One region of the Streptomyces sp. NPDC026538 genome, then DNA from elsewhere that is predicted to be linked to it. Evidence: riboswitches for the same ligand, from Rfam matches in the RefSeq annotation. Region 1 holds a riboswitch; each other region holds the start of a gene.
What was found. Region 1 has a riboswitch for cobalamin ahead of nicT (Nickel transporter NicT). Riboswitches for the same ligand answer to the same signal wherever they lie in the genome.

Region 1 (3,266 bases):
TCCCCAGCTCTTCGTCGACCCCGCCGCCCCGGCCGAGCAGCGGATCATCCTGACCGACGACTTCGGCCAGCGCGTCCAGATGAGCGCGGACCAGTTCTCCTCGATCGTCGCCGACGCCAAGGCGGGCAAGCTGGACGGCATCGCCACGCCGTGACATGACGCCGCCGCCGGTCGGCGCGCCGGCCGAGGTGGACCGGGACACACACGAAGCGGCGGGCCGGGAAGCGGCGCGGCACGGCTTCCCGGCCCGCGGACGATCCCTTGGTGTCAGCCGCTCTCCCCCAGGCGGGCCGCCCACTTCTGCTCCACCTTGGCCAGCCTCCAGTACGCCACCGCGGCGGCCCACACCACGACGAACAGACCGACGATCAGGTAGCCGACGTTGTCGAGGTCAAGGCCGGCGATCCAGTTGGTCACGGCGTCGCGCAGGTCGAGTTTCTCGTGCAGCACGCCCACGAGTTCGATCGTGCCGATCAGGAAGGCCACGGCGATGGACAGGCCGGTGATGGTGAGGTTGTAGAAGACCTTGCGAACCGGGTTCGAGAAGGCCCACTGGTAGGCGAAGTTCATGAAGGTGCCGTCGAGCGTGTCGAACAGGCTCATGCCCGCGGCGAACAGCAGGGGGAGGCAGAGGACGGCGTACCAGGGCAGGCCCGCCGCCGCACCCGATCCGGCCATCACCATCAGCGCGACCTCGGTCGCCGTGTCGAAGCCCAGGCCGAAGAGAAAGCCGAGCGGGTACATCTGGCCGGGGCGAGTGACGGACTTGGTGAGGCGGCCGAGGATCCGGTTCATGAACCCGCGGGAATCCAGATGCTGTTCGAGTTCCTTCTCATCGAACCTGCCCGCCCGCATGGCCCGGAACACCTTCAGAATGCCCATGAGGGCCACCAGGTTGAGCGCGGCGATGATGTAGAGGAACGAACCGGAGACGGTCGTACCGATGACGCCCAGCGTCTGGTGGGTGCTGGAGTCGTCGTTCACCAGCGTGCCGGCGATCTGGGCGCCGCCCGCCACCAGCGCCGCCATCGCGACCACCACACTGGAGTGCCCGAGCGCGAACCAGAAGCCCACCGACACCGGCCGCTTGCCGTCGGCCATCAGCTTGCGGGTGGTGTTGTCGATCGCGGCGATGTGGTCGGCGTCGAAGGCGTGCCGCATACCGAGCGTGTAGGCGGTGACGCCGAGCCCGATACCGAACGCCTTGGAGCCGATCTCGTAGTGCCCGGGGACGACGAGCAGGAAAAGGATCCCGAAGGCGACGACATGGAGGGCTGCGATCACCGCCATCAGCCCCACCGTCTTGACGGTGTCCTCGCGCCGCCAGCGAAAGGAAACAGAACTGGTCTCGGTCCCGGTTTCGGGCAGGGCCATCAGGTCACGCTCCAGCACCTCGTGGATCACTTCGTGAGATGCCGTGGCCGGTCTCCTGGCTTACGGGTGCCGCGTGCCCGTCCCGGCCTTCCCGTCCGCCAGCCGGCGGACAGTGACCGTACAACCCATGGGACGGAAACTCCCCGATCACAGTGGCGAGGGCCGCTCCGGCCTGAGCCCCCGAACCACGCAGGGCTGTCACCGGTCTTCCCGAACACCACGGCTCCCCAACGGTACGAGGACCACGTGGCCCTTGCATAACTGCGCAGCTACGCAGGTATGCAAGATCACATCGGAGCACCTGGGAAGATGGCTCGTATGCACCTCGTCCCCGCCGACCGTGCCGACCGCCGCACCATCGACGGCCACCGGGTCTGCGACGCGATCGCCGCTATCGGCGAACGCGACCATGTCCGCGCCTGGGCCGAGCGTTTCTCCCTGCTGGCCGACCCCGGACGCCTCGCCCTCCTGCTGGCCCTGCACCACACGGGCCCGCTCGCCGTCTCCGACCTCGCCGTCGCGACCGGCATGAACGACCCTGCCGTCTCCCAGGCCCTGCGCCTGCTGCGCGCCGCCGGCGTCGTGGCAGGTGAGAAGGAGGGCCGCGTGGTGCGCTACCGAGTCGTCGACCCGGTCACCGTCGACCTACTGAAACACTGCGCCACCGCCGACACCGACTGAGCGGCGCGCTTATCGACGCGGCGAGGCGCCGAGGCGCCGGCAATCGTCAGAGCACGGGCGGGAGCCGACCTGCGCGCCGCGAGGAACGACCAAAGCCCCCGGCATCGGATAGCACCACCACCACGCAAACTTGCTATCGCAACGGCAAGCGTCCCTGCTCCCACCGCACCGGAGAGCCGCCGCCTGGGAGAAATCTGGGAGAAGATCTTCTCCCAGAGCCACCCCGACACCACCCGAGACCGATCGCCACCGATGCCCTGACCTGCACATACACCAATACCGGCAGGCGCCGGACCTGCCTGCCCTTCATTCAGCACAACGCCTTCCGCGCACCCGGTGCACCCTCCGAAGAGGAACTGCAGGGGGCCCCAATGAAGGTCGACTACTACGCGGACCGCTACGGAAAGATGCGGACCGGCATCGTCCCGCATCCGATGTTCGTGGACGAGACGACCATCGAGGAATTGCGCGGGATGGACTTCGTGTTCCTCGCGCTCGACAAGGGGGTGATCAAGCGTCCGGTGGTCGGCCGGCTTGAGGAGTACGACATCCCGTTCATCGATGTGGGCATGGGCGTCCTCGTATGCGACACCTCCCTGACGGGACTGCTACGGGTAACCACCAGCGTTCCCGGCCAGCGCAGCCACGTACATGAGCGGCAGCGAATCCCCTTCGCCGACTCGGACGAGGACAACGCGTACGCCAGCAACATCCAAATCGCCGAGCTCAACGCCATGAACGCCTCGCTCGCCGTAGTGAGGTTCAAGAAGGTCTACGGTTTCTACGTTGACCTCGAGCACGAACACCACAGCGTCTACCAATTGGACGGAAACGTCCTCACCAACGAGGACACGGGGTGACTGACACCCGGATCACACATGTGTTCGTCGACTGCTTCCCCGAGCAGTTGGACCAGGGCATGGTGTACGTCTCCATCCGCTAAGCCCTGGTCACCCACCTGTGCGGCTGCGGCTGCGGGTACGAGGTCGTCACCCCCCTCGCGCCCCGGGAATGGAAGCTGACCTTCGACGGAGTCGCGATCTCCCTGCACCCCTCGATCGGGAACTGGAGCTTCCCGTGCAAGTCCCACTACTGGATTCGCAACAACACAGTCGTGTGGGCCAGGCAGTGGACCGAGGAAGAAATCTCCGCCAACCGTGGAACGACGCACCCAACAACTGAGGCCATGGGCCGAACGAGCCGAAGAGGTG
Region 2 (3,266 bases), on a different contig from region 1:
GATCACGACGAGATCGGCGTCGGCGAGTTCCTCGGGCCGGTCCACGAACCGCACCACGACACCCGGTTCGGCGGCCAGCGCGTCCACGTCCGTGAAGTTGGACATCAGGGGGATGGCGCAGACGGCGACCCGCAGGACGTCCGCGCCGACCGGCGGGGCCGTGTTCGACTCCCGGACGGTCCCGCGCAGCGAGACCCGCAGCCCGTCCTCCTCGTCGATCCCGAGCCCGTGCCGGAAGGGGAGCACGCCGTAGGTGTGCCGCCCGGTGAGGCCGTGCAGCATGTCGAGGCCGGGCTCCAGCAGGGAGACGTCGCCCCGGAACTTGTTGACGAGGAACCCGGCGACGAGGGCCTGGTCCTCCGGCGAGAGCAGGGCGACGGTGCCGAAGAAGGAGGCGAACACGCCCCCGCGGTCGATGTCGCCGACGACGAGCACCGGGATCCGCGCGTTGCGCGCGATCCCCATGTTCACGATGTCGGTCCGGCGCAGGTTGATCTCCGCCGGACTGCCCGCCCCCTCACAGATCACCGCGTCATACGTGCCCCGCAACTCGGCGAGACAGTCGAGCACGGTCCCGAGCAGCTGCTGCCGCCCGCCGTGCAGCCTCTTCCCGGGGGACACCACGTCTGATGGCGGCTGCGTCGCGGGCCCAGAGCCCCCGAAGAACCCGCGCGCACTCAGCTCACCGACCGGTTTCCCGAGCAGCACGACCTGGCTGCTCTGCTCGCCCCCCGGCTTGAGCAGCACGGGGTTCATCAGCGCGGTCGGCTCGACCCGGCAGGCCTGCGCCTGCATGGCCTGCGCCCGCCCGATCTCGGCGCCCTCGCGCGTGACGAAGGAGTTGAGGGACATGTTCTGCGCCTTGAACGGCGCGACCTTGACGCCCTGCCGCACCAGCCACCGGCAGATACCGGCGGTGACGACACTCTTGCCGGCGTCGGAGGTGGTACCGGCGACGAGGAGCCCGCCGCCGTTCACGACGCCCGTCCCGGCCGCCGTGCGGAGCGCTGTGCCGGGCGCCGTGCAAGCGCCCCCCGCAGCAGGGCCCCGGCCGCGCCGACCCCGAACGCCAGCCACCCCACCCGCCGTGACAACCGCACCGCCCGCTCGATGTCCGCGACTTCCACCGCACGCCCCTCCCCGTTCAGTACCGGCCGGTGCTCGACCCGGCCGCCGTATGACAAGGTCCCGCCGAGCCGTACCCCCAACGCCCCGGCGAACGACGCCTCCACCGGCCCGGCGTTGGGGCTCGGATGCTTCGCCGCGTCGGATCGCCAGGCCCGTACGGCCCCCTTGGTGTCCGCTCCGGCGACGGCGGCCAGTACGGCGGTGAGCCGTGCCCCCGGCCACCCCGCCACGTCGTCCAGCCGCGCCGAGGCCCACCCGTACCGCCGGTACCGGGCCGACTTGTGACCCACCATGGCGTCCAGGGTGTTGACGGCCCGGAACCCGAGCAGCCCCGGCACCCCGCCCACGGCCCCCCACACCAGCGCACCCACGACCGCGTCGCTCGTGTTCTCCGCGACGGACTCCACGACGGCCCGGGCGATCCCGTCGGCGTCCAGGGCCTGCGGATCCCGTCCGCACAGATGTGGCAGCCGGGCCCGGGCGGCCTCGACGTCCCCCGTCTCGAGGGCGCGCCCGATGACAGCGGCCTCGCGGGCGAGTGAAGTGCCCCCGACGACGGCCCAGGTGGCGGTCGCGGTGAGCGCGACGGAAGCGGCGGTGGACGGTCGTACGACCCGCTGGGCCAGGGCGCCCAGCGTCACGGCGCCGCCGGCGCAGACGGCGGTGTGCAGCGCGCCCCACCCGCGGTGGTCCCGCCACAGTGCCCGCTCAACGGCCCCGGCCGCCCGTCCGAACGCGGCGACCGGATGCCCGCGGCGCGGATCGCCGAGCAGCAGATCGCCGAGAAGGCCGGCGGCGGCGCCGTACGCGAAGACGCGACCGGCACCCATCGGCTCAGCCCGCCGCGGGGGCGGGAACGGGCCTGGTACTCAACCTCGAACGGCAGCCGCGCATGGCGATATGTCCTCACTCAGGGTGTCCACGCCCTGGTTCGACGAGACCGGCGGTGAGAGTTCCTGGCTCCCGGGGATTGCTACCCCGGTGACAGTGGCGGGACCGCGCCGGATTCACACCGGCTTCCTCTCTTGCCGCCGTACTTGGCTCCGGAAGTCCACCACGCCCCCGGAAGACCCGTCAACTTGCCGTTGACCTGCGAGGGGAGTGTGTGGGAAGGCCCACACCGGTGGTCCAGCGGGGCTCGTGGGACATGCCGAAGGCTCCTCCCGAGCGAGTCGGGGAGGAGCCTTGTCCGGCCGAGGTCAGGCCTTGGCCGGGATCAGGACTTGGCCACGATCAGATGGATGCCGTACGCCACCGCGGCCGCGCAGGCGGCGAAGCACAGGTAGGCGGCGGTCACGGCCAGGGCCGCGGAGTTGCCCTGGGCCACGGCGCGTTCGCGGGCGGAGAGGCCCTTGATGCCGAGGGTGAAGAGGGCCACCATGCCCACGGTGACCACGAGGCTGACGCCGAAGACGGAGCCGATGGCTGCCCAGTCGATGTTCATGTCGGTTCTTCCTCGGGGGTCAGACGGTCGCGGCCGGGTCGCTGGCGGCGACCGGCGCGGGTGACGGGGCGGGGGACGGGATCGTGGCGGTGAGGTCGTCGGCCACCGTGCCCGCGGGCGGCGGGGTCACGGCGGCCATCGCCGCGGTCACCACGCCGGCCGGCTCCGTGCCGTCGGTGTCGTTGACGTTGGCGCTGTCCACGACCTCGCGGCGGGAGAGCTTCCAGATCGTGGCGCTGGAGGCGACGAGGAAGACGGCGACGACCGCCGTGCCCCAGTCGCCGAGGTCCGTCACGGACTCGGCGAGCGCGCCGACGACCGCGGCCGCGGGGAGGGTGAGCACCCAGGCGATCATCATGCGGGTCGCGGTGGACCAGCGGACCGTGCCGCCCTTGCGGCCCAGGCCGGCGCCCATCACGGAACCGGAGACGACGTGCGTGGTGGAGAGGGAGAAGCCGAGGTGGGAGGAGGCCAGGATGGCGGTGGCCGCGCTGGTCTGGGCGGCGAAGCCCTGCTGCGGCTGGAGGTCGGTCAGGCCCTTGCCCATGGTGCGGATGATCCGCCAGCCGCCGATGGAGGTGCCGAGGGCGATGGCGAGTCCGGCGGAGAGGATGACCCAGGTGGGAGGGTTCGAGCCGGGGGCGATGGAGCCGCCCGCGATCAGCGCGAGGGTGATGATGCCCATCGTCTTCTG
Region 3 (3,266 bases), on a different contig from region 1:
GCGCAGCGCCGCCCAGCGCTCCGGCCAGCTGAACTCGACGCCGTAGTGGTCGGGGTGCAGCACACCCTGTGCCGTACGGGTCTTCTCCCAGGCCGGCAGCGGGCCGCCGCGCTCGGCGAGGTCGGCGGAGGCCTCGTACGCGGCGAGCATGATCCGCTCGGCGATCCGGGTGGAGAGCGCCTTGGCCTCGGCGGAGTCGAAGGGCAGCCGCAGCTTGAAGAAGACGTCCTGCAGGCCCATGGCACCGAGGCCCACGGGACGCCACTTGGAGTTGGAGCGGCCCGCCTGCTCGGTCGGGTAGAAGTTGATGTCGACGACCCGGTCGAGGAAGGTGACCGCGGTACGGACGGTCTCGTCCAGCCGCTCCCAGTCGATGTCACCGCTCGCCGTGTCCACGAACGCGCCGACGTTCACGGAGCCCAGGTTGCAGACCGCCGTCTCGCCGTCGTCCGTGACCTCCAGGATCTCCGTGCAGAGGTTGGAGGAGTGGACGACATGGCCAGGCGTGGCCGTCTGGTTCGCGGTCCGGTTCGCCGCGTCCTTGAAGGTCATCCAGCCGTTGCCGGTCTGCGCGAGGGTGCGCATCATCCGGCCGTACAGGTCACGGGCCGGGATGGTCTTGCGCGCGAGCCCATCGGCCTCGGCCTTGCGGTAGGCCGCGTCGAACGCGTCGCCCCACAGGTCCACCAGCTCCGGCACGTCGGCCGGGGAGAACAGGGACCACTGCCCGTCGGCGTTCACCCGGCGCATGAACTCGTCCGGGACCCAGTGCGCGAGGTTCAGGTTGTGCGTACGCCGGGCGTCCTCACCGGTGTTGTCGCGCAGCTCCAGGAACTCCTCGATGTCGGAGTGCCAGGTCTCCAGGTAGACCGCGGCCGCGCCCTTGCGCCGGCCGCCCTGGTTCACCGCGGCGACCGAGGCGTCGAGCGTCTTGAGGAACGGCACGATGCCGTTGGAGTGCCCGTTGGTGCCGCGGATCAGCGAACCGCGGGAGCGGATCCGGGAGAAGGAGAGACCGATGCCACCGGCGTGCTTCGAGAGCCGGGCCACCTGGTGGTACCGGTCGTAGATGGAGTCCAGCTCGTCCTTCGGGGAGTCGAGGAGATAGCAGGACGACATCTGGGGGTGCCGGGTGCCGGAGTTGAAGAGGGTGGGGGAGGAGGGGAGGTAGTCGAGGCGGCTCATGAGCCGGTAGAGCGCGGCGACCTCGTCCAGGGCGTGAGTGCCCGTCTTCGAATCAAGCACGGTGTCATCCGCGAGGCCGGCGGCGACCCGGAGCAGGAAGTGCTGGGGGGTCTCGATGACCTTGCGGGTGATCGGGTGCCGGAGCAGGTAACGGCTGTGCAGGGTGCGCAGTCCGAAGTAGCCGAAACGGTCGTCGGCGTCCGGGTCGACCAGGGCGTCCAGGCGGGCCGCGTGCAGGCGCGCGAACTCGGCGGTGCGGTCCGCGATGAGGCCCTCGCGGTGTCCGACGGCGACGGACTCGGTGAAGGACGTCACGCCCTGCGAGGCGGCCTCGGCACGGATCGAGATCGTCAGCAGCCGGGCGGCGAGCCGGGAGTAGGCGGGGTCCTCGGAGATGAGACCGGCCGCCGCCTCGGTGGCCAGCTCGCGCAACTCCGACTCGTCGGCCCGCGCGGACCGGCCGCGCAACGCGGCGGCGGCGACCCGGCCGGGGTCGGCGTCGGGGAGGTCGGCGGTCAGCCCGGTCAGGGTCCGCAGCAACGCGGTGCCGGGACCGTCCTCGTCCACAGAGATGGTCGCTGAAGCCGGTTCGGCTGGCGCGATGGTCACGTGGGGCTCTCCCTCGCTCGGCACGGGGCCTGGCGGAGGGCAGGAGGCAGCACACGAGCGCACGCACGCGTGTCGCGTCCCCGGCCCACTCCACGAGACCCGGACGTCAGAACACCCGGGCCGGACGGCCGGGCGTGCTGTCGGCAGGTCCTCGGACTGACGCTTGTGCACAGATGTGCGCAAGTACACCGTTGCGGGACAGTTCCGGATTCGCACCGGATTCCCCTGCGGCGACAGCGAGCATGAGCATACATCTAGTGCCGGGTCGCGGTGTCACCCCCACATGTTGTGTCGCGAACCGTCTCGCAGCGTCAACTCATAGGTGACGAGAGTGATGTCGTCCAGCTGCGGCAAGGGATTCCAGTCCCGCTCGGGTGTGCGGACGAAGCCGAGGCGTTCGTAGATCCGGTGGGCGGATTCCATGGTGCGCTGGGTCGACAGGACGACCTTCTCGCAGCCGTCCAGAGCGCGTGCGCGGTCGACGCAGGCGCGGACGAGCGCCTCGCCGGCCCCCTGGCCGCGGGCGGCCCGGTCGACGGCGAGCATCCGGATCTCGGCCTCTCCGGGGACGGCGAGGTCGGCCATCGGGCCGGGACCGGGGACGAACGTGACTCCGCCGAGGAGGGCGTTGCCGTTCACGGCGACGAGAACGGTGGCCGCGGCTGCCCGTTTCGCGACGTCCCTGAGTTCGGTGAGATAGGAATCGCTCTCGCCGAAGTCGAGGAGGCCGTCCCGGAGGTAGGCCTCAGCTGTCAGTTCGCCGAGGATGTCGTATTCCGTGGGTTGCGCTTCCCGGATCAGGATCGTCATGCGCGTGAGTGTGCACGACAGCGGGCCGCCGTTGTGCTTGATTTTCGGCGGCCCGCTGCGGTTTGTGGGTGGTTGCTCGCGCATACGCGGCGGAGCCGCATATTGATACAGCCCCGCGCTCCTGTCGGGGTGCTCTAGTGTGCGCCCTCCGCGACAGCCGGCGGGAGTTCGGCTTCCACTCCCGGGTCGCCCGCGTCCGCCGTGTAGTCCTCCGTCTTGGTCTCGTCGATGCCCTCGGGGGCCTTGAGGGCCTTCAGGACGAATGTCAGGACCACGGTCACCACCACGTTCATCACGAACGCCGTGAGGCCGATGTAGCCGATCTCGCCGATGCCCGGGATCTCCTTGGCCGAGCCGCCGAAGTGCTTCTGGGTGGGGGAGGCCACGCCGTACGCCGCGGCCGTGCCGTAGACCATGCCGACCGCCCAGCCCGCCAGCAGGGCCCAGCGGTGGAACCAGCGGGTGAACAGGCCGCCCACCAGGGCCGGGAAGGTCTGCAGGATCCAGATACCGCCCAGCAGCTGGAAGTTGATGGCGACCGTCTTGTCCATGGTGAGCACGAAGACCAGCGCGCCGACCTTCACCAGTAGCGACACCAGCTTGGAGACCTGGGCCTCCTGCTTCGGTGTGGCGTCCGGCTTGATGAAGTCCCGGTAGATGTT

Region 2: it holds a riboswitch for cobalamin, as region 1 does, so the genes downstream of both, ACZ4N4_RS00345 (cobalamin biosynthesis protein) here and nicT (Nickel transporter NicT) in region 1, are expected to answer to the same signal.
Region 3: it holds a riboswitch for cobalamin, as region 1 does, so the genes downstream of both, ACZ4N4_RS23150 (ribonucleoside-diphosphate reductase subunit alpha) here and nicT (Nickel transporter NicT) in region 1, are expected to answer to the same signal.

The regions. Positions count from the first base shown of each region.
Region 1 covers NZ_JBVHQG010000002.1:1,226,851-1,230,116, forward strand. Annotated here, with positions in the region: gene ACZ4N4_RS12395 (hypothetical protein) at 1-154, shown strand, start outside; gene nicT (Nickel transporter NicT) at 268-1,374, opposite strand; cobalamin riboswitch at 1,403-1,611, opposite strand; gene ACZ4N4_RS12405 (ArsR/SmtB family transcription factor) at 1,693-2,055, shown strand; gene ACZ4N4_RS12410 (hypothetical protein) at 2,427-2,915, shown strand; gene ACZ4N4_RS12415 (ubiquitination-like system serine protease family protein) at 3,014-3,266, shown strand, end outside.
Region 2 covers NZ_JBVHQG010000001.1:65,082-68,347, reverse strand. Annotated here, with positions in the region: gene ACZ4N4_RS00350 (cobyric acid synthase) at 1-978, opposite strand, end outside; gene ACZ4N4_RS00345 (cobalamin biosynthesis protein) at 975-1,958, opposite strand; cobalamin riboswitch at 2,060-2,199, opposite strand; gene ACZ4N4_RS00340 (hypothetical protein) at 2,345-2,572, opposite strand; gene ACZ4N4_RS00335 (inorganic phosphate transporter) at 2,592-3,266, opposite strand, start outside.
Region 3 covers NZ_JBVHQG010000005.1:591,067-594,332, forward strand. Annotated here, with positions in the region: gene ACZ4N4_RS23150 (ribonucleoside-diphosphate reductase subunit alpha) at 1-1,794, opposite strand, end outside; cobalamin riboswitch at 1,920-2,044, opposite strand; gene ACZ4N4_RS23155 (GNAT family N-acetyltransferase) at 2,068-2,604, opposite strand; gene mctP (monocarboxylate uptake permease MctP) at 2,739-3,266, opposite strand, start outside.